Regions from separate parts of the Paenibacillus sp. FSL H7-689 genome, predicted to be linked through region 1. Evidence: predicted binding sites of a transcription regulator. Region 1 holds the regulator's gene; the other holds the start of a gene.

Region 1 (4,124 bases):
AGCTGACTCGCAGGTTCCAAGATGCCAAAGCTACGGTACTTCTGGGTACAAGCAGCTTCTGGGAGGGTGTAGATATCCCGGGAGAGGCGCTAACCTGTCTCGCTATTGTGCGACTGCCTTTCCAGCCACCGAATCATCCGTTGGTGGAAGCCAAGAGTGAGCTGCTTCAGGAACAGAAGAAAAATCCGTTCATGAAACTGTCCGTGCCGCAAGCGGTCATTCGTTTCAAGCAGGGATTTGGCCGATTGGTGCGTACAGCGAAGGACAGAGGAATTGTCATTGTTTATGATACACGGGTGATTGAAGCGTACTATGGTAAATTCTTTTTATATTCTTTACCTGGTCCCAAAATGGAACACATGCTCACGGAGCAGATGGTTCCACGAATTACCGAGTGGTTGGAAAAACCTGCTAATGAACAAAAATAATGGTTGTTTTGTTCGTTATATCATTGCATGACACTATCGTTTGGCGTTAAACTTTATTAGATATTTCCGTATCCGATTAAAGCAGTTGCACGTAAGAACTTATAACCTAAATTACAAGGAGCATTCTGTATAAAATGTCACGTTTATCTTTGAGTTTATACAGGATGCTCATCTTTTCATCTATTATTTTATCGTGGCCTTGGTAAGGGGGAGCAAGAATGAAATCGGATAAAATTTCGGAAGCGGTGGTACGCCGTCTGCCTGTATACTTGCGTTATTTGAACGAGTTGCATCAGCGTGAGGTGGCTACTGTTTCTTCTCAAGAGCTTGGACAGAGGCTGGATCTGAATCCGGCCCAAATTCGTAAAGACCTGGCTTACTTCGGTGATTTTGGTCGTAAAGGGATCGGGTATGATGTATCTTATTTGATTGAGAAAATTCGTCACATTCTCAAAATCGATCAGCAAATTAATGTAGCTCTGGTAGGCGCGGGTAATCTCGGTCAAGCCTTGTCCAACTACAACGCATATCTAAAAGACAACATGAAGATTGTTGCTGTATTTGATGCATATGGACCGAAGATTGGTAGCCAAATCAACAGTTTGACGGTAAAACCAATGAATGAATTGACGGAAGCGGTTAAAACGGAAAACATCCGTATCGGTATTATCACGGTTCCGGATACGGAAGCCCAAAATGTTGCGGATCAGCTTATTGAATCAGGAATTGAAGCGATCCTTAATTTTGCACCAACAATTCTAAAAACACCGCCGCATATCCGCATTCACCATGCTGACTTTACAACGGATCTGCTTAGTTTGGCCTATTACTTGGAGACTGGAAAGGACGACGAGGAAGATGACAACAAATAGATGGGTAATTCACAACGGCAAATTTGCCGTTAATGAAGGCGGCACAGCATGGAACGTGGTTCAAGGATACATGGTTGTCCAGGATGACAAGATTGTGCATATTGGTGAGACATTGCCGGATGGAGACAAAAATTGTACCAAAGTGGATGGAAAAGGACTGTTCTTCCTGCCGGGTCTGATCAATACGCATGGTCATGCAGCAATGTCGTTGCTCAGAGGGCACGGAGACGATCTTGCGTTGCAAGTATGGTTGCAGGAAAAAATGTGGCCGATGGAAGCGAAAATGACTTCAGAAGATGTATATTGGGGAACTTCCCTGTCGGTGCTTGAAATGTTGAAAGGCGGAACTACAGCTTTCCTGGACATGTACGATCACATGGATCAAGTTGCCAAAGTTGTGGAGCAATCAGGCGTTAGAGCAGCACTGGCACGTGGTGTAATCGGGCTGTGCTCGGAAGAAGAGCAACTGCGGAAGCTGGAGGAGTCGGCAGCGTTTGCACGTGAGTGGAATGGACAGGCAGATGGTCGCATTACAACCGTAATCTCGCCACATGCACCATATACATGCCCTCCTGACTACATAGAGAAGCTTGTGCAGGTTGCGAACGACCTGAACCTTCCTCTCCATACACATATGTCTGAAACGCTTCGTGAAGTGGAGCAGAACGTGGCTGATTATGGACTGCGTCCTGTGGCACATCTGGAGAAACTGGGCTTTTTCTCCCGTCCATCCCTGGTTGCACATGCGGTGCATCTGAATGACGAAGAGATTGAAATTTTGGCCCGTCATGATGTGGCTGTATCCCATAACCCGGGAAGTAACCTGAAACTCGCTTCCGGTGTTGCTCGGGTTCCTGCGTTACTGAAAGCAGGAGTTACCGTGTCACTCGGAACAGACGGACCGGCAAGCAACAACAACCTGGATATGTTCGAGGAAATGAGACTGGCTGCATTGATCCACAAAGGTGTATCTGGTGACCCGACGGCAGTGCCAGCAGGCGAAGCGTTACTCCTCGGAACGTCATACGGTGCCAAATCCATCTTCTTGAACAATACCGGAGCACTCCAGGTTGGCATGAAGGCTGATTTTATCGCTTTGGACATTGAACAGGCACATTTCTATCCACATACAGACCTGATCTCGCATACCATCTACTCGGCTTCTGCCAAAGATGTAGAGCACGTATGGGTGGATGGAAAACAAGTGGTGAAACACGGCGAATGTCTGACGCTGGATGAAGAGCGCATTTTGCGTGAGTCTCAATTGGCATTTGATGGTCTGCTTGCTCGTTAATTGCAGGACAGAGCATCATAGGGAAAGGAAGTTCGGCTTTTGAAGAAAAAAAAGAAGTGGATATGGATTTCGCTGCTTGCACTGGTTCTGATTCTGTTTGGACTTCAGCGTTATTACGTCTATGTCACACAGGACCAACGTAAGGAAGAAGCGCTCGCCATACAAGCAGCACAGAAGCAACTGGGCATTACATCCTATGATGAATTGCGCAAGTACATCTGGGGAGACAAAGAAGGCTCTGACAACATCTACTGGACACTGATCGGTAAAAATAAGGATAACCAAGATGTTATGGTCTGGGTTAAATTCGATGCAAACAATCAACCGGCTAAGGGTGCAAACGCTGTACACAGTGAGCTGCTGCAGAATGGCATGTCCGAAGCGCAGATCCGCAATCGCTTCAGTTCTGAAGTTCCTGCCGGCGAGATTAAGCGAATCATGCCCGGAGTTGTGAATGGAATATATGTGTGGCAAGTGTATTATAAAGACGGTACGCATAACCACTATCGCTTTTATCGTTTTAGCAACGGAGAACAGGTGGACCTGGTCTACACACTCCCGAACAGCTAGAACAAATAGAGTGACATAACTAGAGAATTAGAGAAATGAAAGAACCGGCAGACGGATATCCGACTGAACCGGTTCTTTGTGTTGTCTGTAAACATATTTGATTTAAATAGTTAAAATTAATAATTTATTCATATTTTCGCCTTCGAAAATGTATATACGATGTGATATACTCAGATATGTACTCAAAGTTACATTCAAAAACAAATAATCCTGTCGAAATTCTCGCAGGAGTCAATGTGCACATATTCGTATATACCAATAAGCCAGTAGGTTAGGCCAAAATCTGGGAGGGGTAATTAACTTGAAGCTAAAAGTATTGCCTATTGCTTTAACTGCCGTCATTTCAGCCGTTGTGTTGTTTGGAGGTTGGTTTGTATATCGTCAGGTGGCCGTGCAGAATCCGATTGAAAAGATGGTTACCCAGTACGATGGAGTCAATGACGTTCAATTAACTATTAACCGCAATGACGTACAATTGAAACTGGATCTGCAACCTGATGTTGATTTGGGCAGACTGGTACAATATATTCACAAAGAAGGACAGACGTTAATTGGAACACGTTCACTAAAGTTGGATGTTGTGGATCATTCCAGTGAAGCACTGGAAAGTTGGTGGGGGGATGCGATGTTTACCGTAGCTCAGGCGATGGAGAACAAGCAATACACCGAGATTACACCAACGTTGTCAAAGATGGCGACGAATGGAATTAAGGTAAATACAGCGATGGATGACAACAACGTATATGTCAGTCTCAGAGACGGAGATGCCAGCAAGTTTATTATTCTGCCGCGTGTGCCCGGTCAGATAGGAGTGTGGCCTAATGCCTAAGTGGACAAAAGAAGTTGCCATCGGATTTTTTCCCGTATTGATTATTTTTCTTGCTTTTACTGGTGTTAATATTGTTCCGATTCTGATTGCAGCGGTGTTTGTCGGAGCTTTGCTGTTCATGATGCAAATGC
Region 2 (4,124 bases), on a different contig from region 1:
CAACCGGACTGCATTATCGCACTCGGCGGTGGATCACCGATGGATGCTGCCAAAGCCATGTGGTTGTTCTATGAATACCCGGACACGGACTTCAACGATCTGAAACAGAAATTCATGGATATCCGCAAACGGATCTACAAATATCCACGTCTCGGTGTAAAAGCGAAATTTGTAGCGATCCCAACCACATCCGGTACAGGTTCTGAAGTGACATCGTTCGCGGTTATCACAGATAAAAATCAAGGTAACACCAAATATCCATTGGCTGACTATGAGCTGACTCCAGACGTAGCGATTGTCGATCCGGAGTTCGTGTACTCCCTGCCGAGAACAGCCGTTGCCGATACAGGTATGGACGTACTGACTCATGCCATTGAAGCTTATGTATCTGTCATGGCAAATGATTACACGGATGGACTTGCGATCAAAGCAATCCAACTGGTATTCCAATACCTGGAGCAATCGGCACTGCAAGGCGACAAACTGGCACGTGAGAAAATGCATAATGCTTCCACAATTGCTGGTATGGCGTTTGCAAATGCATTCCTGGGCATTAACCACAGCTTGGCGCACAAATGGGGCGGTCAGTATCACACCGCACACGGACGCACCAATGCCATTCTGATGCCACACGTCATTCGTTACAACGCGAAAAAACCGACCAAATTTGCATCGTTCCCGAAATATTCACACTTTATAGCGGATGAGCGCTATGCCGAAATCGCCCGCATCTTGGGATTGCCTGCACGTACGACAGAAGAAGGCGTAACCAGTCTCATCAATGCCATCCGTAACCTGAACAAAATCTTGGGTATTGAAGAATCGTTCCAGGAGATCGGATTCGATGCCAAAGACTTTGAAGCACATGTCGATTATCTGGCTGACCGTGCCTTCGAAGACCAATGTACAACTGCCAATCCGAAGTTGCCGCTGGTAACTGAACTGGCTGATGTATACCGCAACGCTTTCTACGGAAAGTTTGAATAATAAATTTAGAACGAAGCGTGCCTTACGGCAAGAAGATCAGGGTTCCCCGAGAGGGGAGCCCCGATTGCCGTCTTTCACACCATGCTGAAGAGGGCAGAAAAACAGAAGAGCGAAGCGTATGTTTTTCAGGGTTTATTCTAAGATTTGATTTGCTCCGAGCATAGAGGAGCAAAGGGTTCTAGAGAGGTTACACGTAATCCGTGACGTGGCTGTTTGAGCCAGATGTTCACACAATAACGGAGTGGGCAGAAAAACAGAAGAGCGAGCATCTGTTTTTCAGGATTTATTCTAAGATTTGATTTGCTCCGAGCATAGAGGAGCAAAAGGGTTCTAGAGAGGTTACACGGAATCCGTGACGTGGCTGTTTGAGCCAGGTGGTCACCAATAACGAGAGGGCAGAAAAACAGAAGAGCGAGCATCTGTTTTTCAGGGTATATTCTAAGATTTGATTTGCACCAAGTATAGAGGAGCAATAGTTCTTATAGAGGTTACACGGAATCCGTGATGTGGCCGTTTGAACATCCCTTTACACAATAACGGAGTGGGCAGAAAAAACTGAAGAAGCGGAGCGTTCGCCTTTATCCCCGGATTTTCCCCTTTGAAATATAAAATTGAAAAAATCCGGGGATAACAGCGATCGGAAGTTGTTCTGCCCGCGCAGTGGCTAAGTGTGAATTTACAGGGGTCAATGGGACACAGCGCAGGTGGAGTGAGTTAGTTCACTGGCTTTGTGACAAAAATCACAGATGATGAAAGCCCCAAGTCGTATACTGAAAATGTAAGAAAAACATTCATCCCGCGGTTCCGGTTCCCAAGTAGAGAGAACATGTTCCGGTTTATGTGAAACAATTCACATTAATCGCGGCTCTGGGCACACAATGCTACGAATGAAGCAAGATGTTATGTGTCCAGAAATCCAAATTAGTGGAGGGATTACGATGTCGGTGATTGAAAAAGATGTCAAACAACAAACAGGCTGGAGAAACTTTACCAAAGGAACATGGACCAAATCCGTAGATGTGAATGATTTTCTGGCACACAACTTGTCTCCGTATTACGGTGACGAAGCATTTCTCGCAGGTGCAACCCAGAATACCAAAGAATTGTGGGAGATCGTATCTGATCTGACCAAAAAAGAACGGGATAACGGCGGTGTCCTTGACGTTGACGTGAACACACCAGGTACTATTATTTCTCACCAACCCGGTTATCTGGATCAATCCAAAGAGCAGATTGTCGGCGTTCAGACCGATGCTCCGTTCAAACGTTCCATTCAACCAACAGGCGGAATTCGCATGATGATTGACGCATGTGAGGCATATGGCTTTGAAATGCCACAGGGCGTCATTGATATATTTACAAACATTCGCAAAACACATAACCAAGGTGTATTCGATGCTTATACTTCCGACATGCGTGCAGCGCGTAAAGCAGGAATTATTACAGGTCTGCCAGATGCTTACGGCCGTGGCCGGATCATCGGTGACTATCGTCGTGTAGCTTTGTACGGGGTAGACTTCCTGATTCGTAACAAAAAAGGCGAACTGAATGCACTCGAAGTTGATGTTATTGATGAAGATGTCATTCGTCTGCGGGAAGAATTGTCTGAACAGATTCGTGCATTGCAAGAATTGAAACAATTGGGCGATATGCACGGGTTCGATATTTCCTTGCCAGCGACAACAGCAAAAGAAGCATTCCAATGGTTGTACTTCGGTTATCTGGCTGCGATCAAAGAACAAAACGGTGCTGCGATGTCACTGGGACGTGTATCTTCTTTCCTGGATATCTACATTGAACGTGACCTGCAAGAGGGCATTTTGTCCGAAGAACAGGCTCAGGAATTGGTTGACCATTTTGTAATGAAACTGCGGATTGTCAAATTCCTGCGTACACCGGATTACAACGAACTATTCAGTGGAGATCCAACATGGGTGACTGAGTCCATCGGTGGTATGTCCGTGAATGGTGAAACACGTGTAACCAAAAACAGCTTCCGGTTCCTGCATACACTGCACAACTTGGGTCCTGCACCAGAACCGAACTTGACTGTTCTCTGGTCCACGAAACTTCCAGAAGCTTTCAAAGATTATTGCAGTAAAGTATCCATCGAAACCAGCTCAATCCAGTATGAAAATGATGATCTGATGCGTCCAATCTACGGTGACGATTACGGTATTGCTTGCTGTGTGTCGGCGATGAAGATCGGGAAACAAATGCAATTCTTCGGCGCTCGTGCCAACCTGGCAAAAGCTCTCCTGTATGCGATCAACGGTGGTCGTGACGAGAAATCCGGAGCACAAGTTGGACCTGAGTATCCTGCCATCACTAGCGAAGTGCTGGATTACAATGAGGTTATGAAACGCTTCAAACCAATGATGGAGTGGCTGGCTAAGCTGTATATGAACACCCTCAACGTCATTCACTACATGCACGATAAATACAGCTATGAGCGTATCGAAATGGCATTACATGACCGTGATATTGTACGTACGATGGCTTGTGGTATCGCTGGTCTGTCGGTTACAGCAGATTCACTGAGTGCGATCAAATATGCCAAAGTAAAACCAATTCGTAACGAACAAGGCATCGCTGTTGATTTCGAAATCGAAGGAGACTTCCCTTGTTACGGTAACAATGAAGACAGCGTAGACAGCATTGCTGTTGAACTGGTCGAGAACTTCATGGGCATGATTCGCAAGCACAAAGCTTACCGTAACGCAGTTCCAACACAATCCGTTCTGACGATCACTTCCAACGTGGTATATGGTAAGAAAACAGGGACTACACCGGATGGTCGTAAAGCAGGTGAACCATTTGCTCCAGGTGCAAACCCAATGCATGGTCGTGACAAAAAAGGTGCACTGGCATCCCTTGGCTCGGTAGCCAAATTGCCTTATGAACACAGTCTTGACGGGATTTCCAATACCTTCTCCATCGTGCCAAAAGCACTGGGTAAAGAGGAAACTACACGTAAATCCAATCTGACTGCGATGATGGATGGTTACTTCGGTCAAAACGCTCATCACCTGAACGTTAACGTATTTGATCGTCAGCAATTGATTGATGCGATGGATCACCCGGAAAACTATCCACAACTGACTATACGGGTATCCGGATATGCCGTTAACTTCATT

The links. The regulator Rex, encoded in region 1, represses fermentation and respiration genes when NADH is low (regulators of the CRP and FNR family bind a similar motif). The targets are predictions, from matches to a motif close to TTGTGAAATATTTCACAA.
Region 2: the regulator Rex is predicted to act here: its motif matches at 1,826-1,843, upstream of pflB (formate C-acetyltransferase).

The regions. Positions count from the first base shown of each region.
Region 1 is NZ_ASPU01000011.1:41,906-46,029, reverse strand. It holds gene dinG (ATP-dependent DNA helicase DinG) at 1-428, shown strand, start outside; gene C170_RS06660 (redox-sensing transcriptional repressor Rex) at 647-1,300, shown strand; gene C170_RS06655 (amidohydrolase) at 1,287-2,594, shown strand; gene C170_RS06650 (cell wall elongation regulator TseB-like domain-containing protein) at 2,634-3,164, shown strand; gene C170_RS06645 (hypothetical protein) at 3,466-3,993, shown strand; gene C170_RS06640 (AAA family ATPase) at 3,986-4,124, shown strand, end outside.
Region 2 is NZ_ASPU01000054.1:75,634-79,757, reverse strand. It holds gene adhE (bifunctional acetaldehyde-CoA/alcohol dehydrogenase) at 1-987, shown strand, start outside; gene pflB (formate C-acetyltransferase) at 1,926-4,124, shown strand, end outside.